4 regions of the Streptomonospora salina genome follow, and region 3 is predicted to be linked to each of the others. Evidence: riboswitches for the same ligand, from Rfam matches in the RefSeq annotation. Region 3 holds a riboswitch; each other region holds the start of a gene.
What was found. A riboswitch is a leader RNA that binds a small molecule or an ion and turns the genes downstream of it on or off. The one in region 3 is predicted to bind cobalamin.
Positions count from the first base shown of each region.

Region 1: another riboswitch for cobalamin. It lies ahead of HNR25_RS22265 (ABC transporter substrate-binding protein); the one in region 3 lies ahead of HNR25_RS09570 (ABC transporter substrate-binding protein).
Region 2: another riboswitch for cobalamin. It lies ahead of HNR25_RS19865 (putative cobaltochelatase); the one in region 3 lies ahead of HNR25_RS09570 (ABC transporter substrate-binding protein).
Region 4: another riboswitch for cobalamin. It lies ahead of metE (5-methyltetrahydropteroyltriglutamate--homocysteine S-methyltransferase); the one in region 3 lies ahead of HNR25_RS09570 (ABC transporter substrate-binding protein).

Region 1 covers NZ_JACHLY010000001.1:4,927,114-4,932,995, reverse strand. The annotation lists gene HNR25_RS22270 (ABC transporter permease) at 1-899, opposite strand, end outside; gene HNR25_RS22265 (ABC transporter substrate-binding protein) at 896-2,440, opposite strand; cobalamin riboswitch at 2,710-2,903, opposite strand; gene HNR25_RS22260 (metal-dependent hydrolase family protein) at 3,077-4,387, shown strand; gene HNR25_RS22255 (DUF2231 domain-containing protein) at 4,478-5,851, opposite strand.
Region 2 covers NZ_JACHLY010000001.1:4,383,882-4,389,763, forward strand. The annotation lists gene HNR25_RS19855 (serine/threonine-protein kinase) at 1-1,013, opposite strand, end outside; gene HNR25_RS19860 (DUF6504 family protein) at 1,270-1,539, shown strand; cobalamin riboswitch at 1,961-2,090, shown strand; gene HNR25_RS19865 (putative cobaltochelatase) at 2,147-4,303, shown strand; gene cobO (cob(I)yrinic acid a,c-diamide adenosyltransferase) at 4,386-4,988, shown strand; gene HNR25_RS19875 (GNAT family N-acetyltransferase) at 5,067-5,645, opposite strand; gene HNR25_RS19880 (cobyrinic acid a,c-diamide synthase CobB) at 5,669-5,882, opposite strand, start outside.
Region 3 covers NZ_JACHLY010000001.1:2,124,202-2,130,083, reverse strand. The annotation lists gene HNR25_RS09590 (fructosamine kinase family protein) at 1-125, shown strand, start outside; gene HNR25_RS09585 (LLM class flavin-dependent oxidoreductase) at 256-1,137, opposite strand; gene HNR25_RS09580 (aldo/keto reductase) at 1,263-2,282, opposite strand; gene HNR25_RS09575 (TetR/AcrR family transcriptional regulator) at 2,452-3,045, shown strand; cobalamin riboswitch at 3,145-3,328, shown strand; gene HNR25_RS09570 (ABC transporter substrate-binding protein) at 3,364-4,404, shown strand; gene HNR25_RS09565 (FecCD family ABC transporter permease) at 4,515-5,486, shown strand; gene HNR25_RS09560 (FecCD family ABC transporter permease) at 5,483-5,882, shown strand, end outside.
Region 4 covers NZ_JACHLY010000001.1:347,318-353,199, forward strand. The annotation lists gene HNR25_RS01640 (AfsR/SARP family transcriptional regulator) at 1-2,339, opposite strand, end outside; gene wrbA (NAD(P)H:quinone oxidoreductase) at 2,456-3,088, shown strand; cobalamin riboswitch at 3,312-3,477, shown strand; gene metE (5-methyltetrahydropteroyltriglutamate--homocysteine S-methyltransferase) at 3,651-5,882, shown strand, end outside.

The DNA.
Region 1 (5,882 bases), 2.8 Mb from region 3:
GCCTGGTTGAGGGCGATCGTCACCGCGCCGAGAACGAAGACGTACCCCTGGACCACGGGAACGTCGCGCATGGCGACCGCGTCGACGACTCCCCCCGCGACTCCGGGGACCGCGAACACGACCTCCACGACCAGCACTCCCGAGAACAGGTTGTCTCCGACGCGCGCCAGCTCCTCGGATGCGGGGGCGAGGGCGTTGGGAGCGACATGGCGCAGCAGCAGCCGGCGGCGCCCCACACCGAGGCGGCGGGCGTGGGCGGCGTATTCGCTGCGCATGGCATCGGCGGTGCCCGCGCGCACCTGGCGGACGAGCAGCGCCGCGACCCGGCACAGCAGGACCGCGACGGGCAGCACCAGCAGTAGCGGGTCGGTGAGCAGCCGCCAGCCGTCGGCGCCCATCGCGGTGGCGGGAAGCAGGCGCACCTGCAGGGACAGCCCCAGGACCAGCAGCATCGCCAGCGCGAAGTCGGGGATGGAGTACAGCACAAGGGTGGCCGTGGTCACGGCCCGGTCCAGGCGGCCGCCCTCCCCGGCCCCGGCGGCCAGGCCGAGGGCCGCGGCCAGGGGCACCAGCAGCGCCACCGTCGCGGCGGCCAGGATGAGGGTGGGCGGCAGGGATCGGGCCACCAGGTCGGTGACCGGCCGGCCCGAGATCAGCGAGGTTCCGAGGTCGCCGGTGAGCAGGTCCTGCCACCACTGGAGGAACCGGATCGTCGGCGGCTCGTCCAGGCCCATCCGGGCGCGGATCTCCGCCGCCTGCTGCGGGGTGTAGTCCTCGCCGAGGACCGCCTCGGCTGCGTCGCCGGGCAGCGCCTCGGTCGCGGTGAACACCAGCACCGACAGGGCGAGCAGCTGCGCGGCGGCCACGCCGAGGCGGCCGAGGGCGGCCCGTGCCGTCACTCCAACCAGACCCGGTCGAACCTCGCCCAGTCGGCGGTGTTGGGCGGCGCGTCCCGCTCGACACCGCGCAGGGACGCGGCGGTGGCGTTGATCCACTCGGTGTAGCCCCACACGATCAGGCCGCCGTCGTCGTGGAGCTCCTGCTGGAGCTCGTGGTAGCGGCGGGTGCGCTCCTGCTCGTCGGCGGTGGCCTGGGCCCGGGCGAACGCTTCGTCGAACCCCGCGCGCTTCCAGCCGGTGACGTTCTGGGGTGCGTCGCTGACCATGCGCAGCGCGAGGTGGTTGGGGATGGGCATCGACCCGGACCGGTAGGAGGCGAACACGCCCTGGTCCAGGATGTCGCTGAAGTAGGTGTCCTGGTTGCCCACGCGCACGTCGACGGTGGCCCCGGCCTCGGCGGCCTGTTCGGCGAAGAGGGTGGCGGCGTCGACGAAGCCGGGCGCGGCCTCGGAGGTGTCGAGCGCGACCTCCAGGTCCTGGGCGCCGGCCTCGCGCAGCAGGCGGCGCGCCCGGTCCAGGTCGCGTCCGCGCTGGGGCAGGTCGTCGTCGAAGTACCGGTATCCGCTGCCGAAGACGTCGTTGCCGACCCGCGCGGTTCCGGCGGAGACGACATCCACCAAGCGCTCGCGGTCCACCAGCAGCCGGAACGCCTTGCGTACCCGCGGGTCGTCGAACGGCGCCCGGTCGGTCTTCATCGCCATGGCGGCCATCCCGCTGTTGGGGGTGCGCACCACGGTGACATCGGGGTTGTCCTCGTTCGAGCGGGCGAAGGTGGCCGACATGTCGTGGATGTACTCGCCTTGCCCGCCGAGCAGGGCGTTGCCGCGCGCTTCGGACTCGGCGGAGAGGATCTCCAGTTCCCCGATGCGCGCCCCGCCGTCCCAGTGGTCGCCGAACCGCTCCGCGCGCATCGACCGGCCGGCCTCGAAGGAGGCGAGAGTGAACGCTCCCGACCCCACTGCGTCGGTGGCGGGGTCGCGGTCGTCGAAGTCGGCCGGGACGATGTGCATGCCGGTACCGGCGAGAAGCGCGGGCAGCTCGTAGGTGGGCGAGGTCAGCCGCAGCTCGACCGTGCGCTCCTCCACCGCTCGGGAGTTGCCCAGGTCGACCCGGGCCAGCAGGGTGCGGCCGTTGCGCGGGGTGTCGGCGGGGGCCGTGATGCGCGCGTAGCTGGCCAGCACGTCGTCGGCGGTCACCGTGCGGCCGTCGTGGAATCGGGCGGCGCGCAGCCGGAACCGCCACCGGGCGCCGCCCTCGTCGACCGTCCAGTCCTCGGCGAGCTGGCCGCGCGGCGACATGTCGGCGTTGAACTGGGTCAGCTTCTCGTACAGCGCCTTGTGCCGGGCCTGGTCGATGAACAGCGGCTGGACGTGCGGATCCATCGACTCGTTGGCGCCTCCGCCCGCGAAGAGCGCGCGGACCCGGCCGCCGCTTCGGGGCCGTTCCGGGGCCGGATCACCGGAGCATCCGCCGAGCAGGACCGCGCCGGCGCCGAGCGCTCCCAGGCCCAGCGCCGCCCGGCGTGTCGTTTCTATCGGCATGAGGGCGCCACCTCCGGTACGCCGCAGGGTGTGTGCGCGCAAGCGGGGGCGGTGCGGGCGCGGTGGCCGCGCACCGCCGGACATGCTGCTGGCAGGATCACGTCGCCTTTCCTCGGGCGGTCGGGGCCCGCCGTCGGCAGGCGGGCGCGGGAATACGACCGGGGCGGTATCAGCGCAGGCGGAGGGGCGCCGACCGCGCGGCGACGCGTCGGCGACCGTGGTGTCCGTGCATGGGCGATGCCCGTCCTCCCTGGGGTGATCCGCCCCGGCTCGTGAGGCACGACGACGTGAGTCTCCTGGCTCGCGGGTCTGCGCCGGGACCCCGGCCTTCCCGCCCCGCACGGGGCAGTGGCCGTCTTGCAGGGCCGGCTCGCCGCTCACAGTGGCGGTACCGCGCCGGATTCGCACCGGCCTTCCTCGGTTCGCCGTCGTGATCGTTCGACCGCAATCCTGACATATCCCGGTCGCGCATCCGATGCGTCCCCGCGCCGGCGGGCGCGGGGCCCGGCGGCAGCGACGGTCCCGCCAACAGTCTCCGCACGGGATCCGCCCGAAAGCGCCGAAAACAGCCCTGCGGCCCGCGGTTCCATCGGGATGTTCCGTTTACCCGGGAACGATCACGGCTAGGAATCGGACATGATCGGACAGTCACCGGACCCGGTCCTCATCCGGAACGTGCGCATCTTCGACGGCGTCGACCAGGAACTGCGCCACGGCCACGTCCTCCTCAAGGACCGCAGGATCGCCAGGGTGTTCCTCGCCCCGGAGGAACCGCCCGCGGGGATCGAGGCCGCGGTCGTCGACGGCACCCGGACCGACGGCACCTCGCGAGTGCTGATGCCGGGGCTGATCGACGCCCACGCCCACGTCATGCTGGCCGGGAGCACGCAGGAGCAGCTCCTGCTGGGCGGCGCCGGGCTTGCCTATTACAACGGACTGGCCGAGGCCCGGGCCATGCTCATGCGCGGCTTCACCACCGTCCGCGACATGTCCGGCGACACGGTCGACCTCAAGCGGGTGCTGGATTCCGGAGCCTTCCCCGGGCCCCGCATCTACCCCTGCCAGGCGGGCATCTCCCAGACCTCCGGCCACGCCGACTTCGGCACCGCCTACGAGCCTCCGACCGCCCTGGGCGGGATGCCCTCGCGCGCCGAGGAGCTGGGCATGTCCCGCATCGCCGACGGACGCGACCGCGTCCTGGCCGCGGTGCGCGAGCAGCTCAAGAAGGGCGCCAGCCAGATCAAGGTCATGGCGGGAGGCGGGGTGGCCTCCGCCTACGACCCCGTGGACGTGTGCCAGTACACCCCGGACGAGCTCCGTGCCGCCGTCGAGGCCGCCGACGACTGGGGGACCTACGTCTCCGTGCACGTCTACGCGGACGCGGGCATCGAGCGCGCCGTCGAGGCAGGGGTGCGCTCGATCGAGCACGGCCACCTGGCCCAGGAGTCCGCCTTCGCCTCACTGGCGCAGCACGGCGCCTGGCTGAGCACGCAACCGTTCGTGGAGAGCGACCATTCCTACCCGAACCCGGCCTCGGCCGCGAAGAACCGGCTCGTGTGCGACGGGGTGGAACGGACCTACCGCTGGGCTCGCGAGTACGGGGTGAAGACGGCGTTCGGCAGCGACCTGCTGCTCGACCCCTCCCGAAGCCGCATGCAGGCGCTCATGCTGCCCCGTCTCACCGGCTTCGGATACACCGCCGCAGAAGCGTTGGCCATGGCCACCTCCGGAAACGCCGGCCTCCTCGCGCTTGCGGGCAGGCGCGACCCTTACCGGTTGGACGACTGCGCGTCCCCCTTGGGACGTATCGCCGAAGGGGCGTGGGCCGACGTGCTGGTGGTCGACGGAGACCCCACCCGGAACCTGGACCTGTTGGCCGCGCCGGAGGCTAACCTGGCTGTCATCGTCAAGGACGGGCGCATCCACAAGAACCTGCTCGGGGCGTAGCCGGAGCATCCTCCGCCGGCCGGGTGCGGCTCCCGTCCCCCGCATCGTCCGATGCGGGCGAGATGCGGTGCACCGCCGCTGCGCCTCCTGCTACGACGGGTCGACGCCGAACATGCGCCTGAAGGAGAGCTCACCGCCGAGCCACCCCGCGTACCCGAGAATCGCCGTGCTGAGCGCCGTAAGCATCAGCCCCGTCGGCAGCACCGCGCCTTCCGGATCGGGAATCCGCAGCAGAAACGTGACCAGGAGCAGAACCAGCACGACGCCGTTGGCGGCTCCGTGCCGCAGCGCCGCCGCGCTCTTGCGGATCTTCCGGACTCCGATGAAATCCACGAGACCGGGCACGGCTGCTGCCAGGCCGCTGAAAAGGCCGCCGCCGACCAGCCACACGCCGGCCGAGGCCCAGGCCGGGGACCCTTCGGCCACGTACCCGATGTCCGCGGCCAATGCGGCGACGATCAGGCCGATCGGCAGCGCGACCAGCATCGGATGGACGGGGTGCCCCTTGACCGCCGCACGGCTGGGCGTCGGCTCGTGAGTCATCGAATACTCCTCCCGCGCAGAAGCGCCCCTACCCGCGGGGCCGACGGCGCTAACCGGCGACGGCGCCGCCGCGCGGGCTCTCTCCCGCCGCCGGTGCGGATGCCGCCGCGGCCGGCACTGCCGCTGCCCGGCTCCCACGCGGCGCACCGGTGTCGCCCGAAGGTGTGGCGTCATAGCAGGCGAGACGGGGTCTGCCCGGTGGCGACCGCAGTGGGGGAGCACCGTTCCGGCGGTGGGGCGCACCGCGTCCCGGCTCGGCTCGGCCCGGCCCGGTGCACCCGCGACGACGGCCGGGGCTGCCGCCGGTCGGCCGGACGCTCCTGCGCCTCGACGGCGCTCGCAGGCCCACGCCGCCGACGACCAGCGGGTGTCGACCTCGGCTTCGCGCACCCGGCTCAAGGCCAGTTCGACGGCCTGGTCGTACCCGAGACGGTCGTCGTCGCCGAGCAGGCCGGCGAGGTCGTTCTCGCCGCAGGTGGCCTCGTTGCGCAGCGACTCGATGAGCGGGCGGGCGACGGCGCCCGGCACCGGCGTCACCAGTCCCACCCACAGGCTCGACAGCCCGGGTGTAAGCACGGGGACCGGAACGATCAGCCGCGGCCTCAGCCTGGCCAGGCGCGCGAAGCGCTGGACCATCCGGGCACAGGTGAGGACATCGGGGCCGCCGATGTCGAAGGTGCGGTCGGTCTCGGCGGGCAGCCGCAGCGCGGCCACGAGCAGCCGGAGCACATCGCGCACCGCGATCGGCTGGACCCGGGTGGAGACCCGGCGCGGCGTGGTCATGACCGGCAGGCGCTCGGTCAGGTGGCGCAGCATCTCGAAGGACGCCGAACCCGACCCCAGGATCACGGCGGCACGCAGGACCACGGTGGGAACGCGCGAGCGCCGGCGGGCCGCGCGCGGGTTCGCGTGCAGCACCATGATGCCCCCTCACCACCGGTTCCTTCCCGCA
Region 2 (5,882 bases), 2.3 Mb from region 3:
GTTCCGGGAGCGGCCGCGTCCCCGCCGTTCCCGGATCCGGAACCGGGCTCCGCGCCGTCGGCGGCTTCCGCCGCGGCGGCGCCGGTCGGCGCCCCGCCGGCCGCGCCCGCGGCCGCCGCGGTGGACGGCGGTGTCCAGGACTCGACCACCGTGTCGCCGGCGATCGCCTCCGCTTCGGCCGGGTCGTCCTGGCCCACCAGCATGGTCATCAGCTGCTGCGCGGTGGGCCGGTTGCGCGGGTCCTTGTCCAGTGCGCTGCGGATCAGGCCGGTCAGCTGCGCGTCCAGGCCTTCCAGGTCGGCCTCGCCGGAACTGATGAGGTGCAGCACCGCGGGGACCGTCTGCGCGTCGAACGGCGCCTTGCCGGTGCCGGCATAGGCGACGAGGCAGCCCCAGGAGAAGATGTCGGAGGCCGGGGTGATCTCGCCGCCGGCGATCAGCTCGGGCGCCAGGTAGGAGGGTGTGCCCATCAGCTGGCTGGAGCGGGTGACCGCGCTCTCGTCGTCCATGGCCCGGGCGATACCGAAGTCGATCACCTTGGGGCCCACCGCCGAGAGCAGCACATTTCCGGGTTTGAGGTCGCGGTGGACGACGCCGGCGCGGTGGATGGCGGTCAGCGCCGCCGCGACCCCCAGGGCGAGGCTCTCCAGCGTTCCCCCGGCCATGGGGCCGTCGGCGGTGACGGACTGGGCCAGGTTGGGGCCGGGAACGTACTCCGAGACGATGAACAGCGGATCGCCGTCGAGGCGGGCGTCGAGGACGCCGGCGGTGGAGAACCGGGCGACTTTGCGGGCGGATTCGACTTCGCGCGCGAACCGGCGGCGGAAGTCGGAGTCGTCGGTCAAGTCGGGGTGGATCAGCTTGACGGCGACCTGCCGGTCGGCGGAGTCGCGGGCCAGGTAGACGGTGCCCATGCCGCCCCGCCCCAGTCTGCCCTCGATGCGGTAGTCGCCGAGCTCCTGGGGGTCGCCGGTGCGCAGGGGTTTGGCGCGCTCGTGCCCGTTGTCCGTCACAGTGCTGAGTTCCTTAGGCCAGGGGGAATTCGCGTCATAGCGTACAGACGCCCGGAGCGGGCGTGTCGGAGCCGATTGCCGGGCTTCGTCGAGCTTGGGGCGGGTGCATGTCGATTTTAGACAGGCCGCGCCGCATCCGGGTTCCGCATACTCCGGATATCGGCTATCGTTAGAACACGTGTTCGAATCCAGGGTCTGTCCTTCCCCGCAGGCCGGAGCCTCCCGCGGGAGGCCGCAGCTGAGGGGAGTGTCGCCAGTGGGCCACGTCTACGGTGTGCCGGTCGCCGTCACCGAGCGCGAAGGACGGCCGGTGCGCTTCGTATGGGACCGCCGCGTCTACAACGTCCGCCACGTCGTCGACCACTGGATCACCCTGCGCTCCGACTGGTCGCGCGCGACCCGGGGCAACTTGCCCCAGCGCGCCCATTGGCGGGTCGAGGCGGGATCGACCCGTGCCCGGGGGGTGTACGAACTCCAGCACGACTCCGCCTCCGACGCGTGGCTGCTGGCCCGCGTCTGGGACTGATCCGGCCGGGCGCCGGTCCGGTACCGGAACCGAACCGGCGCCCGGTGTCCGCATCCGGCCGCCGCCCGCGGTACCCGGTCGCCTGCTCGAACTCCCGGCCGATCTCCCGCACCCGGTGGACGATGCGGGTGCGCTCGGCCTCGGCGCGGGCTGCGTCGGAGCCGGCGAGTGTGCGGCCCTCCGCGATGCCGCCGGCCAGGCCGGGTTCGAGCCGGTCGCGCGCACGGTCCAGCGGGAGGGGGACCGGCGCGGTGTCGACCCCCCAAGCGCGCGGCGGCGGGCGGATCGCGCCGGGGAGGCAGGGTGCGGTGCGCACCGGCCGACGCGGTGGGGACGGTCCGGGGGCGGTATGAGACTCTTGGGAGCGGTGCCGGCGCTGGGCGGATCCGGCCGCACACCCTGCGGTCGAGCCCCCAGCACGCAGGAACCCGGTGCGAATCCGGGGCGGTCCCGCCACTGTGACCGGGGAGCGGCCCGCAACGAGCGCCACTGCCGGACGTCGTCCGGTGGGAAGGCGGCGGGCGAGCGGTGATCCGGAAGCCAGGAGACTGCGCGGCACCGGGCACGACCCCTATGGGCGCGGATTCCCGAGGAAGGACTGACCTGCGTGAGCGCTCCTGCTCGCTACCCGTTCAGCGCGGTCGTCGGAATGGACGACCTGAAACTCGCGCTGCTGATCAACGCCGTCTCGCCGGACGTCGGCGGCGTCCTGGTGCGCGGTGAGAAGGGCACCGCCAAGTCGACCGTCGTGCGCGCGCTCGCGTCGCTGCTGCCCGACCTCGACGTGGTCCAGGACTGCCGGTTCGGCTGCGACCCCGCCGCCCCCGACCCCCAGTGCCCCGACGGTCCCCACAGCGACTCCGCGGTGCCCGCCGAGCGCGAGGCGAAGCTGGTGGAGCTTCCGGTGGGCGCCAGCGAAGACCGGCTGGTGGGCTCGCTGGACATCGAACGGGCCCTCACCGAAGGCGTCAAGGCCTTCGAACCCGGTCTGCTCGCCGAGGCCCACCGCGGCGTCCTCTACGTCGACGAAGTCAACCTGCTGCACGACCACCTGGTCGACCTGCTGCTGGACGCCGCCGCCATGGGCACCTCCCACGTCGAGCGCGAGGGGGTCTCGGTGCGCCACGCCGCGCGGTTCCTGCTCGTGGGGACGATGAACCCCGAGGAGGGCGAGCTGCGTCCGCAACTGCTGGACCGGTTCGGCCTGACCGTGGAGGTGGCCGCCACCCGCGACCCGCAGTTGCGCGCCGACGTCGTGCGGCGCCGGCTCGCGTTCGAGGCCGACCCCGAGGGCTTCGCCGCGGGCTACGCCGACGACGAGGCGGAGCTGGCCGGCCGCATCCGCGCCGCTCGCAAGCGCCTGCCCGGGGTTGCGCTGACCGACTCCGCGCTGCGCCAGGTCACCGCCGTCTGCGCCGCTTTCGACGTCGACGGCCTGCGCGCCGACATCGTCACCGCCCAGGCCGCCATGGCCCTGGCCGCCTGGCACGACCACGGCGAAGTCACCGCCGACGACGTGCGCGACGCCGCCCGCCTGGCTCTGCCGCACCGGCGCAGGCGCGATCCCTTCGACGCGCCCGACCTCGACGAGGACCGGCTCCAGGAGGCCCTGGATCAGGCGGGTGATGCGGACCCAAAAGACCCGGGTGAGCCGGACGGCTCCGACGGCGACCCCGGCGGCGGGGACGACGGCGGCAGCGACGACGGCAGCGATGGCGGCAGCGATGGCGGCGGTGGGGCCGACGGCCCCGATTCGAGCGCGCCGCCGGAGGAATCGTCCGACACGGACACCGGCGGCGGGCCGGAGCGGGACCGCCCCGAGCCCGGCGACGGCGACCATGATCCGTCCGGCCCCGAACGGCCCGCCGGGTCCGGGCCGGGGGCCGAGGACGACACCGGATCGGGCGACGAGCAGTCGCCGCCCCGCCCGCAGGACCCCGGCCAGGGGAGCCGGTCGGAGGCCGGCGACACCTACCGCCCCCGCCTGTTCAGCCTTAGCGGTGTCGGCGAGGGCGCACCCGGCCGCCGCTCGCGCGCCGAGACCCCCTACGGCCGCACCTCCGGCGCGCGGGTGCCGCGCGCGTCGGTGCGGGGCCTGCACCTGACGGCGACCCTGCGCGCGGCGGCGCCCCACCAGCGCGCCCGCGGCCGCGCCGGCCCGGGACTGCTCGTGCGGTCGGGCGACCTGCGCGAGACCGTGCGCGAAGGCCGCGAAGGCAACCTCGTGCTGTTCTGCGTGGACGCCAGCGGCTCCATGGCCGCCCGGGAGCGGATGCGCGCCGTCAAAGGCGCGGTGCTGAGCCTGCTGACCGACGCCTACCAGCGGCGCGACAAAGTCGGCCTGGTCACGTTCCGGGGCACCGGCGCCCAGGTGGAGCTGCCGCCGACCTCCTCGGTGGAGGCCGGCGCGCGGCGCCTGCACGAGCTGCGCACCGGCGGGCGTACCCCGCTGGCGGCGGGGCTGGCGCGGTCGGCGGAGGTGCTGCGCGTCGAACGGTTGCGCGACCCCAGTCGCCGCCCCCTGCTGGTGGTGGTGACCGACGGGCGCGCTACGCGCGGCGGGCTGGACGAGGCGCTGCGCGCCGGTGCGCGCATCGGCGCACGCGGGGTCCACGGAGTCGTGGTCGACTGCGAGTCCGGGCCGGTGCGCCTGGGGCTCGCGTCGCGCCTGGCGGCCGGGATGGAGGCCGAAGCGGTCCGCCTGGAAGAGCTGGGCGCCGACGCGCTCAGCGGCCTGGTGCGCTCGACCCGCAGCGCGGCGTGAGCGCGGGCCGGCCGCCGCCGGCCGCGCCTCCGCACCCACCCGGCCGATCTCTCAACACACCTGTAGAACCGAGGGGACACACATGCCGCAGGGCAAACCCGACTACGTGCCCGAAGACGGGCTGACCACGCGCCAGCGCCGCAACCGCCCGCTGCTGGTCGTGCACACGGGGCCGGGCAAGGGGAAGTCGACGGCCGCGTTCGGGCTGGCCACCCGCGGCTGGGCGCAGGGCTGGGACATCGGCGTGTTCCAGTTCGTCAAGTCGGCGAAGTGGCGCATCGGTGAGGAGCGCGCGCTCAGCGTGCTCGGCGAGACCGGCGAGGGCGGCCGGGTCGACTGGAACAAGATGGGCGAGGGCTGGTCGTGGATCCAGCGGTCGGGCACCGAGCAGGACCACGCGGCCGACGCGGCCGAAGGATGGGCCCAGATCAAACGCGACCTGGCCGCCGAGACCTACCGGCTCTACGTCCTCGACGAGTTCACCTACCCGATGAAGTGGGGCTGGGTCGACGTCGACGACGTCGTCGAGACCCTGTCCCGGCGCGGCGGACAGCAGCACGTCATCGTGACCGGACGCGATGCCGACCCCCGCCTGACCGGGGCCGCCGATCTCGTCACCGAGATGACCAAGATCAAGCACCCCATGGACGCCGGGCAGAAGGGCCAGCGCGGCATCGAGTGGTGACGGCGCCGTCGGGGTGTCCCGGAACCGCGCCGGGCCCGGAGGCGGGTCCAGGGGCACCCCCGGCGAACGCAGCGGCGCCTAGCGCGCGGTGGTATCCGCTTCGGCGCCGTGCAGGTCGCCCGGGATGAGGCTGTAGGTCGCCAGGCCGGTGCGGCCCTCGTGCAGCGGCATGGCGTTGCGTTCGGTGCCTTCGTAGGCGAACCCGGCTTTCTCGGCCACGCGCCGCGACGCGGCGTTGCCGACGGCCGCCTTCAGCTCCACGCGCTGCAATCCCTGCTCGACCAGCGCCCACCGGGACACGGCCACCACCGCCTCGGTCGCCAGGCCGCGGCCGCGCGCCCACGCGCACAGCCAGTAGCCGATTTCGGTGCAGCGGGCGCGCCACGCGGTGCGGTTGAGGCCGATCGCCCCCAGGTAGGCGCCGGTCGCCGTGTCCACGGCCGCCCACTGCTGGCCGTCGCCGCCGGCCCGGGCCTGCGGCGCCGCAACCAGGCACCAGTGTTCGGCGTCGGCGCGCGTATAGGGCGCGCCGGGCTCCGGCATGGGCAGCCAGCGCTGCACCGCGGGGTCGGCGGCTCCGCGGTAGACGGCGCCGATGTCGTCGCGGGTGTGGGCCCGCAGCGTCAGGCGTTCGGTCTGCAGCACCGCCGCCGGCATCATCGGGGCCGGGACGTCGTCGCTCACCGGACCTCCTCCGCGGAGCGTGCCCGCGCCGCGGTGAGGAACCTCCCCGCGGCCGAGGGGAGCCCCGCCCAGTGCACGTGCAGGTACGAAGCGCTGACGGTGCCGGAGGCGAACCCCTCACCGCCCCCGCTGTTCCACTGCCACGCCGGCCGGTCGCCCGACCGCGGCTCGACGGCGGTGCGGTGGAACTCGTGGCCGCGTACGCGGGTC
Region 3 (5,882 bases):
CCTTGGCCGCCGGCTGGCGCGAGCGCGTCCCGCTGCACCAGCTGCACCCGCTGCTGGCCCACGTGTGCCTGTTCGGGCGCAGCTTCCGCTCCCAGCTCCTCGACGCCGCCCGCCGCCTGGTGTAAGGCGGCCGCATTCCGGTGCGCCCGCCGGTGCGGGAGTCCCGCCGGTCCGTGGGGGACCGGCGGCGGAACGGTCGGGCGGCAGGCGCCGTCCGACGGGTTCGCCGGGGCGGGCGGTCGCACTCTCCGGGGCTCACCGTGCGGGCGGTGCGCCGAGGAGCTCGTCGGCGACCCACCGTGCGACGCCGGCGGGGTAGGGCGCCGGTAGGCCGAGGACGATGTGCCCGAAGCCGGCGTCGGTCGCGTCGCCGATCGCGTCCCGGGTGGCACCGGGCTGCTCGTAGGAGACGGGCAGATGGATCGAGCGGGTGACCGAGGCGGGGTCGCGGCCGATCTCGGCGCAGTAGCGGTCCAGCCGTGCGCTGCGGCGTACGGCGTCGCCGATGTCGCCGCCCGGGATGTTCCACACGTCGGCGTGCTCGGCGGCCACGCGCAGCGTCGGGGACGAGCGTCCGCCGACGAGGACCGGCGGGTGGGGGCGCTGGCGGGGCTTGGGGCTGCCGAACGCGCCGGTCAGGTGGTGGTAGGTGCCGTGGAAGTCGAACGGCTCGTCCTCGGTCCACAACCGCCGGATCACCGTGCAGGCCTCCGCGAGGCTTCCGACGGCGTGTTCGGCATCGTGGAAGGGCAGGCCGTGTGCGTCGTATTCGCGCCGTGCCCGGGGATGGCCGGGGCGGGAGCCGGCGCCGATGCCGAACTCCAGCCGTCCGCCGGAGACGGCGTCGACGGTCGTGGCGATCTTGGCCAGCATCGCGGGCGGTCGCAACCGGTTGCTCGTCACGAGTACGCCGACCCGCAGCCGCCGGGTCCGGGCGGCGAGGGCGGAGAGCAGCGTCCAGCCTTCGTAAACCGGACCGTCCGGGTCGCCGCCGATCGGCATGAGGTGGTCGAACAACCACGCGTGCCCGATCTCCGGGATCGCGTCCGCCTCGCGCCAGACCCGCAGGACGTCGGGGTAGTCGACCTGGGAGGGCGCGGTCATGATCCCGAAGTTCGGCCGTGCTGCGTGCGGCATGGAACCGCGGTCCTTTCGGCGTCGGTACCGCGCCGACCGGGGTGCTTCCGGGGTCGGGGCGGGGCGTGCTCGGGAAGCCGGCCCGGAGACCGCGGGACGGGGTTGAGAGGTACGCGCTCGGGCGGTCAGCGGCGCCGCAGCGACGGGTCCAGCAGTGCGGGCGGGGTGTCGTTCTTCTCGTGTGCCGCCAGGTCGGTGCCGGGAGCGACGATCGCGTCGATGGCGTCGAGCACGTCGGCGGGCAGCACGGTGTCGGCGGCGGCCAGCTGCGCGTGCAGGTGGTCCGGTGTACGGGGGCCGATGAGCGCGCTGGTCACGCCCGGGTGGGCGGTCGCGAATCCGAGCGCGAGCTGGATCATGGTCAGGCCGGCCTCGTCGGCGACGGTGGCCAGCTGCTCGACGGCGTCGAGCCGGGCCCGGTTGGCGGGGACGGTGGTGTCGAAGCGCTGCGGCATGAACGTCGAGCGGTTGGTGGCGATCTCGCGGTCCTCGCGGATCGCCCCCGACAGCCACCCCGAAGCCAGCGGGCTCCACACCAGCACTCCGAGCTTGTACTCCTGGGCTGCGGGCAGCACGTCGGCCTCGATTCCGCGCTGCAGGATCGAGTAGCTGGGCTGTTCGGTGACGTACCGGTTGAGGTCGCGGGCGTGGGCGGCCCACTGGGCCTGCACGAGACGGTAGGCGGGGTAGGTGGAGGAGCCGAAGTGGCGGATCTTCCCGGCGCGCTGCAGGTCGGTCAGAGCGGACAGGGTCTCCTCGTCGCTGGTGTCGGGGTCCCAGCGGTGGATCTGGTAAAGGTCCACGTGGTCGACACCCAGGCGGCGCAAGCTGCCGTCCAGCGCGGTGGTCAGCCAGCGGCGCGACGCGCCCCGGCGGTTGCGGTCCTCGCCCATGGGCAGGCCCGCCTTCGTGGCGAGCACGATGTCGTCGCGGCGGCCGGCGATGGCTGTGCCGACCAGTTCCTCGGATTCGCCGCGGCTGTACACGTCGGCGGTGTCGACGAGGTTGATCCCGCCCTCAAGGGCGGCGTCGACGATGGCGGTGACCTCCTCCTGAGTGGTGCTTCCGATCGCGCCGAAGTTCATCGTGCCCAGCGCGAGCGAGCTGACCTGCACACCGGTGCGGCCCAAGGTGCGGTACTGCATGGCCGATCTCCTCCGTCGAAGGTGAAGCGGGATGGCGGCGCGTGGGGGCCACGCGCCGCTTGGCGGATGCGCTCCTGCTCTGCCATCATGAACAAGCGGAACGCTGTTCCGGAAAACTATACGGAACACTGTTCCGTTTGGCAAGGCGGTCGGTTGCGAGAGGGGCGCTGTGAACGACGACGACACGGGAACGCGGCAGGCGGCCCGGGGCAAGCGGGCCGACGCCCGCCGCAACGAGGGCGCGCTGCTCGACGCGGCCGCCGCGGTCTTCGCCGCCTCGGGCGTCGAGGCGCCGGTACGGGACATCGCGGCCCGGGCCGGCGTCGGGACGGGCACGATCTACCGCCACTTCCCCACGCGGGCCGACCTGATCATCGCCGTCTACCGGCACCAGGTCGAGGCGTGCGCCGAGGCCGGACCGGACCTGCTGGAGAACGGTCCGACCCCCTACGCCGCGCTGGGGCGATGGATCGATCTCTTCGTGGACTTCCTCGTCACCAAGCACGGTCTCGCCGCGGCGCTGCGCTCCGACAACACCGCGTTCGAGGAGCTGCACACCTATTTCCTGGACCGCCTCCTGCCCGTGTGCGCCCGGCTCCTCGCCGCCGCGGCCGAAGCCGGGGAGATCCGCTCCGACATCGGCGCCTACGAGCTCATGCGCGGGGTCGGCAACATCTGCATCAGCGCGGAGGAGGACTCCCGCTACGACGCGCGCCGCGTGGTCGAGCTCCTCATCGCGGGGCTGCGCCGGCCGGATCGGTGAGCGGCCGGGGCAGCCGCCCCGTCCCCGATGGGAAAAGCCGCCGATTCCCGCAGGCAGCAGCGGGGCGCCCCGGATCCGGGAGGCGCGGGTACGGCGTGCTAGCGTCGAAAAAGCCGTGGTGAACGGGAATCCGGTGGGAAACCGGATGCGGCCCTCGCCACTGTGATCGGGAGCGCTGTGTCGTTCGTTCGGCGAACGAGCCACTGGGGTCCGAGCCCCGGGAAGGCATGATGCGGCGCGTTTCCCCGTCAGCCAGGAGACCGGCCACGGCACCGCACGACCCGATTCCACGAGGACCTGGAAATGGCGGTCTCGCCCATGACCCGTGTTTCAGCACGTCCGCTCCGCGCCGCGGGCGCCTTCGCCGGCGCCCTCCTGCTCGCCGGCTGCGGCGCACCCGCCCCCGAACAGCCGGCGGGAGAAGACGCCACCACCCGCACCAACTGCGGTATCGACGTCGCCGTGGACGCGCCGCCCGAGCGCGTCTACGCCGCATACCAGCCCGGCATCGAGGTCGCCCACGCCCTCGGCCTCAGCGACCGCCTGGTGGGAACCGCGTTCCTGGACGCCCAGGTGCTGGACGAATACGCCGACGAGCAGGCCGCGACCGACTACGTGCCCACCCTCCCGAGCAGGGAAGGGCTGCTGGAGACCGAACCCGGCTTCGTGATCTCCGGATTCAACGGCTTCTTCGCCGAGAACGGCTCCGACCGCTCGGTCGGTACCCGCGCCGGCCTGCGCGAGCTCGGCGTGCAGAGCTGGATCCTGAGCCCGCTGTGCCCCAGCGAGGACGGCCTCACCGACCGGGCGATCGACCCGGCGTCCGTCACGGTCGACAGCGTCTACCGGGACCTGCGCGACCTCGGCGCCCTGTTCGGCGCCGAGGACGACGCCGAACAGGTGATCAGCGACATGCGGGAGCGCATCGCCGCCGTGCAGGAGCAGGTCGAAGGAGCTCCGCAACCGTCCGTGGCGATCGTGTCCCCCGGCGACGACGGCGGCTACCGCGTGGCGGGCGGGATCGACTTCAGCACCCGGATCATCGAACACGCGGGCGGCGCGAACGCCTTCGCCGACCTGACCGAGAAGCGCAACATCGAGGTCGGCGCGGAGGAGATCGTCGCACGCGACCCCGACGTCATCCTCACCAGCGCCTGCTGCGACGCCGGGATGACCGAGCAGGACGCCGAGAGCGACGTCGACGCGATCACCGCGGATCCCGCGCTGGAGGGCGTCACGGCCGTCGCCGACGACGAGGTCCACCCGTTCCTGTTCGCCGACCGGTCGGCCGGGGTCCGGGCGGCCCACAGCATCGAGCTCGTGGCCTCCCGCATCCACCCGGACCTGGTCGAACGTTGACCGCGGCCGGTGCGACCGCCCCTCCCACGACCGCAGGCACGACCGGCAGCCTTCCGCGAACCGCGCCCGGCGCAGGCCTGCTCCCCGGAGGAGCGTCGAAGACGGCCGGCATGGCGCTGGCCGCCCTCCTGCTGGCGGCCGCGTGCGCCGCGTCGATCCTCACAGGCAACTACGCCGTCTCCGCGGCCGACGCCGTCTCGGCCCTGACCGCACCCTCCGGCGGCGAAACCGACCGGATCGTGTGGCACGTACGCGTGCCGAGGACCGCCACCGGGCTGCTCGCCGGAATCGGGCTCGGCGTCGCGGGCGCCCTCATGCAGGGGCTGACCCGCAACCCGCTGGCGGGACCGGGGATCCTCGGCGTCAACGCCGGCGCCGCGTTCGCCGTCGTGGTCGCCATGGCCGTGCTGAACGTCAGCGCCCTCACCGGCTACCTGTGGTTCTCCTTCGCGGGAGCCGCACTGGCGGCGGTCTTCGTCTACGCCCTCGGTTCGCTCGGCACCGCCGGCGCGACACCGGTGAAGCTCGCGCTGGCCGGCGCGGCGCTCAGCGCCATGGTCGGTTCCGCGACCACCGCCCTCACCCTCCTCGACCCCTCGGCCCTCGACGACTTCCGGTTCTGGACCGTCGGTTCGCTCACCCGCGCCGACACCGCCGACCTCGCCACCGTCGCGCCCGCGACACTGGCCGGCCTCTGCCTGGCGGCGGCCGTCGGCCGCGACCTCAACGCGGTCGCCCTCGGCGAGGACATGGCCCGCAGCCTCGGCACCCGGCTGGTGGCGACGCGGGTTCTGGCCGCCCTCGCCGTCGTGCTGCTGGCGGGATCCGCCACGGCGATCGCCGGGCCGGTCGCCTTCGTCGGCCTCGTCGTGCCCCACATCGCGCGGGCGTTCACCGGCCCCGACCACCGCTGGATCATGCCGTGGTGCGTGCTGCTGGCACCGGCCCTCCTACTGGCGGCCGACGTGCTGGGCAGGGTGCTGATCCGGCCCGAACAGCTGCAGGTGGGCATCGTCACCGGACTGATCGGCGCCCCCTTCTTCATCCACCTGGTCCGCAAGCGGAAGGTGGCGCAGCTGTGATCGCCGGAGACCGCGACGCGTTCCTCCTGCGCAGCCCGCGGGCCGCCGTCGTGTTCCGGCTCGGGCGCCGGTCGACGGCACTGGCGGCGGCCGCCTGGCTGCTCGCCTGCGGCGCGGCCCTGCTGTCGCTGACCCTGGGCCAGTACGACATCGGGGCCACCGGCGTGCTGCGGGTCCTGGGCGGGGGCGGCACCCTCATCGAATACGACGTCGTCGTGGGAAACCGGCTGCCGCGCGCGCTCACCGGTCTCGGCGTGGGGGCGGCCTTCGCGCTGTCCGGAGCGATCCTGCAGCGCATCGCCGCCAACCCCCTGGTCAGCCCGGACGTGATCGGCGTGAACTCCGGAGCGGCCTTCGGGGCCCTGACCGTGCTGACCGTGTTCGGCGGCACGGGCC
Region 4 (5,882 bases), 1.8 Mb from region 3:
AAGGCCAGCAGCCACTGGGCGTGCGCGCGCCCGTCGGGGTCGTCGAGGCGGTCGTAGGCCTCCAGCGCGTCGCGGGCCCGTTCGTCGGCATCGGCGCCGCCGAGGGTCGTAAAGCCGAGCGCCGCCAGCCAGGACAGCGCTGCCGCCCGGTCCGGCCCCGCCGGCGCACCGGGCAGCTCCAGTGCCGCCCGCAGCGATTCGCAGGCCTGGCCGTAGCGTCCGCGGAGGATCAGATACCAGGCCAGCGCGTTGACCAGGCGCAGCGCAACGGATGCGGCGCCGAGACGCACGGCGGTGTCCAGGGCCGCACGCATGTTGGCGGACTCGGTGTCCATGCGCTCCAGCCACGCGTGCTGGCCGCTGCCCCGAAGCCGGGGCCGGGCCTGCTCGGCGAGGCGGGTGTAGTAGTGGGCGTGCCGGTGCCGCACGGCGTCGGTCTCGCCGGCCTCGTCGGCGCGCTCCAGGCAGTAGGCGGCGACGGACTCCAAAAGCCGGTAGCGAGGCGAGGGGCGGGCTGCGGTCCCGTGCTCCGCGCCGCCTCCCGCCCGGGTTCCGGGTGCGGTCTCGGCGACCACCAGGGAGCGGTCCACCAGCCGGGAAAGCAGGTCGAGGACGTCGGCGGCGGCCACCTCGCCGCCGGAGCAGACGTCTTCGGCCGCCTCCAGGGTGCAACCGTCGGCGTGCACGGCCAATCGGCGCAGCACGGCGCGTTCGGGCTCGGGTAGCGGCTCCCAGCTCCAGTCGATCATCGCCCGCAGTGTCCGCTGCCGGGCCGGGGCGTCGCGGTTTCCGGCGGTGAGGATCCGGAACCGGTCGTCCAGCCGCGCGGCGAGCTCGCGGACTCCCAGCGACCGGACCCGCGTGGCGGCCAGCTCCAGCGCGAGAGGGATCCCGTCAAGGCGCCGGCAGATCGACGCCACTGCCGCGGCGTTGTCCGGATCGAGGGCGAATCCCGGTGCGGCGGCGGCGGTCCGGTCGACGAACAGCCGCACGGCGGGGGTGTGCTCCATGGCGTGCACGTCGGCGTCCGGGTCGGGCAGCTGCAGCGGCGGCACCGGGTACAGCAGTTCTCCGGTGATCCCTAGGGGCTCCTGCGCGGTGGCCAGGATGTGCACGTGGGGCGCCGCGGCCAAGAGGACCTGCGCCAGCTCGGCTGCCGCCTCGACCACGTGTTCGCAGTTGTCGAGGATGAGCAAGGGCCTCTCGGCCTGCAGCGCCGCCGTGAGCCGGTCGAGGGGGCCGGTGTACTCCCGGCCGGCGGCCGCCCCGACGCCGGCGTCCTCGCGGATGCCCAGCGCCGCCAGCACCGCCCCGGCCAGTGCCTGGGCCGTGTCGGTCGGGTGGTGCGCGGCCAGTTCCACGAGCCAGGTGCCGCCGGGGAAGTCTTCGGCCGCTCGGGCGGCCGTCTCGACCGCCAGCCGGGTCTTGCCCACCCCGCCCGGACCGGTGAGGGTGACCAGCCGGCCGGCCGCCAACCGGGTGCGCACGTCGGCGGTGTCGCCGTCGCGCCCCACCAGGCCGCCATCCGCCAGCAGTGGGGCGGGCAGGTTGGTCCGGGGGCGGGCGGCGGCCTGGTGGGGCGGGTCCGGCCGGAGAGCGGGATCCTGCTGCAGGACCGCCTGGTGGAGCCGGACGAGCTCGGGGCCGGGGTCCGCCCCCAGCTCCGTCCGCAGCCGCACGCGCATGCGCTCGTAGCTCGCGAGGGCGTCGCTCTGGCGGCCGGACTGGTACAGGGCGCGGATGTGGGCGCCACGCAGCCGCTCCCGGAGCGGGTGCTGCTCCACCAGCGCGTCGAGTTCGCCGGCCAGTGGCCGGTACTCGCCCAGCTCCAGGCGCGCGTCGGCGAGGTCTTCCAGCGCCGTCGTCCGCTGTTCCTCCAGGCGGGCGATCTCGGTGCGGGCGAACTCCGCGTCGGCGAAGTCGGCGTAGGCCGGGCCGCGGAAGAGCTCCAGGGCGTCGGTGAGCAGGGCGGTCCGGGCGCGGGGGGCGCCGCTGTCGCGCGCTTGGGCGGTGATCCGCGCGAACCGTCCGGCGTCCACGTGCGAGCTCTCGACGCGCAGCAGGTAGCCGGGGGTGCGCCATTCAACCAGGGCCCGGCCGCCCGGTTCGGCGTCCTCCAGGGACCGCCTCAGCTGGGAGACCTTGGCCTGCAGCGCTCCCGCCGGGTTGGCCGGCGGCTCTTCGCCCCACAGGTCGGCGACCAGCCGGTCGGCCGATACGGGCCGGCCCGCGTGCGCGAGGAGGTCGGCCAGCAGGGTCCGCACTTTCACTCCGGGCACCTGGACGGCCGTGCCCTCGTCCGTCCAGACCGCGAGCGGCCCGAGCACCCCGAATCGCATACCGGACACGCTAGGCCATGGCGGCGGGGCAGCCGACCGTAAGCCGACGGGCAGCGTCCGGTAAGCGCGGGCGAGCACGGTGGGACCGCACCGCAACGACGAAAGGAACCGCTCCGATGAACACCCACGACGCCCGGATCGCGATCATCTACTACTCCTCCACCGGCAACATGCACCGCATCGCGGAGGCGTTCGCCGAAGGAGCCGCCGACGCGGGGGCCGAGGTGCGGCTGCGCCGGGTCGCGGAGCTGGCGCCGGCGGAGGCCGTGGACGCCAACCCGGCCTGGCGCGCCCATCTGGACGCCACCGCGCACGTTCCCGAAGCCGGCCACGCCGACCTCACCTGGGCGGACGGCTACGCGTTCGGCACGCCGACCCGCTTCGGCAACATGGCGTCCCAGCTGCGGCAGTTCCTGGACACGACCGCGTCGCTGTGGGAGGCCGGGGAACTCGCCGACAAGCCGGCCACCGGGTTCACGGGGTCCTACGAGCACCACGGCGGTCAGGAGTCCACCCTGCTCTCGCTGTACCACACGATGTACCACTGGGGTGCGCTGGTGCTGCCGACCGGCTACGTCGACTACGACGCCGTCCACGCAGCGGGCGGCAACCCCTACGGGGTCAGCCAGACCGAGGCGCTTGCGGCCGAGGACCCCGCCCACGCCAAGGCGGTGCTGGTGGCCGCCCGCTCCCAGGGCGGGCGGCTGGCCCGGGCGGCTGCGGCGCTGGCCGCCGCGCACGGCCGGTAGCCGCAGGCGGCCCCCGCGCCCGGGCCGCCGCAGCGGGGTGCCCCCGGGGCGCAGAGACCCGTGCGCCCCGCGGGCGTTTCGAGCGATCCGGTGACCGCCGTCACTCCTTCCGGTGATCCGACCGGTGTTGCCTTCGGGCGGTGGAGGGCTAGTCTGGACGTGCTGGTGGTTCGTCCTCCCGCGGAACACGCCTGAGACGGCGGTCCGGGGCGGACGAGGCAAGAGGGAACCCGGTGCGAGTCCGGGACTGCCCCGCAGCGGTGAGCGGGAACGAACGCCGCCCCCGGTTCCCAGGGACCGGGCAGCACTGGACCGAGGAGTCTGGGAAGCAGGCGGCCGGTAGGACGATCCGTCCGACGGACGGAAGGTGCCCGCGAGTCCGAAGACCTGCCACCCGCACGCGCACCTGCCGGTGCGCGTCGGTCCCGAGGTCTCGCGGGAGGACCTGGCGGACGATCGGCCCGCAGGGGCGTCGCACGCGCCGCTGCTCGCTGGTCGGCCTCTGGCCGCCGCAGCCCTCGGAGCCTGCCGTCGAGCTCGCGAGGAGAGAGCGTTGACCAGCATGATCGGATCGACTGTACTGGGCTATCCCCGGATCGGACCCGACCGGGAGCTCAAGCGTGCGCTGGAGAGTTACTGGTCGGGGCGCAGCAGCGAGGCGGAGCTGCGCGAGGAGGCGCGCCGGGTCCGCACGGACACGTGGCGCACGCTCGCCGACGCCGGACTGGACTCGGTACCGGGCAACACGTTCTCGTTCTACGACCAGGTGCTGGACACCGCGGTCACGTTCGGTGCGGTGCCCCCGCGCTTCAGCGGACTGGGGCTGGGCCCCCTGGACACCTACTTCGCCATGGCGCGCGGCGCGGACTCCGCGGTGCCGCTGGAGATGACGAAGTGGTTCGACACGAACTACCACTACCTGGTGCCGGAGATCGGGCCGGACACGCGGTTCCGGCTCGCCGACCGCACCCCCGTCGAGCAGTACCGGGAGGCGCTGGAACTGGGCGTGGCGACCCGTCCGGTGCTGGTGGGGCCGGTGACGTTCCTACTGCTGTCCAAGCCCGCCGAGCAGGCGCCGGAGGGATTCCGGCCGCTGGACCGGCTGGAGGACGTCCTGGACGCCTACGCCGAACTGCTGTCGGAGCTGCGCGACGCCGGTGTGGAGTGGATCCAGCTCGACGAGCCGGCGTTCGCGGCCGACCGCTCGGAATCGGAGCTGGACGCGCTGCGGGCGGCCTACCGCAGGCTCGGCGAGCTGCGGGAGCGCCCGCGCCTCATGGCGGCGGGCTACTTCGGCGATCTCGGTGAAGGGCTCGGCGTGCTCGCCTCTTCGCCCGTCGAGGCGCTGGGGCTGGACCTGGTCGCCGGCCGGTCCGCGCTGGAGAGGCCGGCGGCGCTGTACGGCCTGCGCGACAAGACGCTGGTCGCCGGGCTGGTCGACGGCCGCAACGTCTGGCGCACCGACCTCGATGCGGCCCTGACGACAGCGGCAACGCTGCTGGGCCTGGCCGGTGAGGTGGCGGTGGGCACGTCGTGCTCGCTTCTGCACGTGCCCTACGACGTCGAGGCCGAATCCGGGATCGATCCGCAGGTGAAGTCGTGGCTGGCTTTCGCCCGGCAGAAGGTGGACGAAGTCGTCACCCTGGGCCGGGCGCTGCGCGAGGGCCGCGACGCCGTCGCCGGAGAACTGGCCGCCGCTTCCGCAGCGGTCGCCGACCGGATGCGTGCGGAGGGTGTGCGCAACCACCGCGCGCAGGAGCGGGTGGCGTCGCTGCGGCCGGAGCACGCGCGCCGCACGGACTACGAGGCCCGGCGGCGGGCCCAGGAGGAGTCGCTGCGGCTGCCGCCGCTGCCGACGACGACGATCGGCTCCTTCCCGCAGACGGCCGGGGTCCGCGAGGCCCGCGCCGCGGCGCGCACGGGCGGCATCGACCGGGCGGCCTACATCCGGCGGATGCGGGAGGAGATCGCGGGCGTCGTCGAGCTGCAGGAGCGGCTGGGTCTGGACGTCCTGGTGCACGGCGAGCCCGAGCGCAACGACATGGTGCAGTACTTCTCCGAGCACATGGAGGGTTTCGCCGCCACCGACCAGGGGTGGGTGCAGTCCTACGGTTCCCGGTGCGTGCGCCCGCCGATCCTCTTCGGCGACGTCGCGCGGCCGGAGGCGATCACCGTGGAGTGGGCCGAATACGCCCAAAGCCTGACGGACAAGCCGGTCAAGGGTATGCTCACCGGCCCGGTGACCATTCTGGCGTGGTCGTTCGTGCGCGACGACCAGCCGCTGGCCGATACGGCCGCGCAGGTGGCGCTGGCGATCCGGGACGAGGCCGGTGATCTGGAGGCGGCCGGGATCCGCGTGGTTCAGGTCGACGAACCGGCGCTGCGGGAGCTGCTGCCCCTGCGCGCGGACCACCGCCGGCAGTACCTGGACTGGGCGGTGGAGGCGTTCCGGTTGGCGACTTCCGGGGTCGCCGACTCCACGCAGATCCACACCCACCTGTGCTACTCCGAGTTCGGCGACGTGATCGACGCGATCGTCGCTTTGGACGCCGACGTGACCAGTATCGAGGCGGCGCGCTCCCGTATGGAGGTGCTCGACGACCTGAACGCGGTCGGCTTCGCCCGCGGGGTGGGGCCCGGCGTCTACGACATCCATTCGCCGCGGGTTCCCGAGGCCGAGGAGGTCGCCGATCTCCTGCGCGCCGCGCTGAAGGCCGTTCCTGCGCAGCGGCTGTGGGTCAATCCCGACTGCGGGCTCAAGACCCGCGGCTACGCCGAGGTCGAGTCGGCTCTG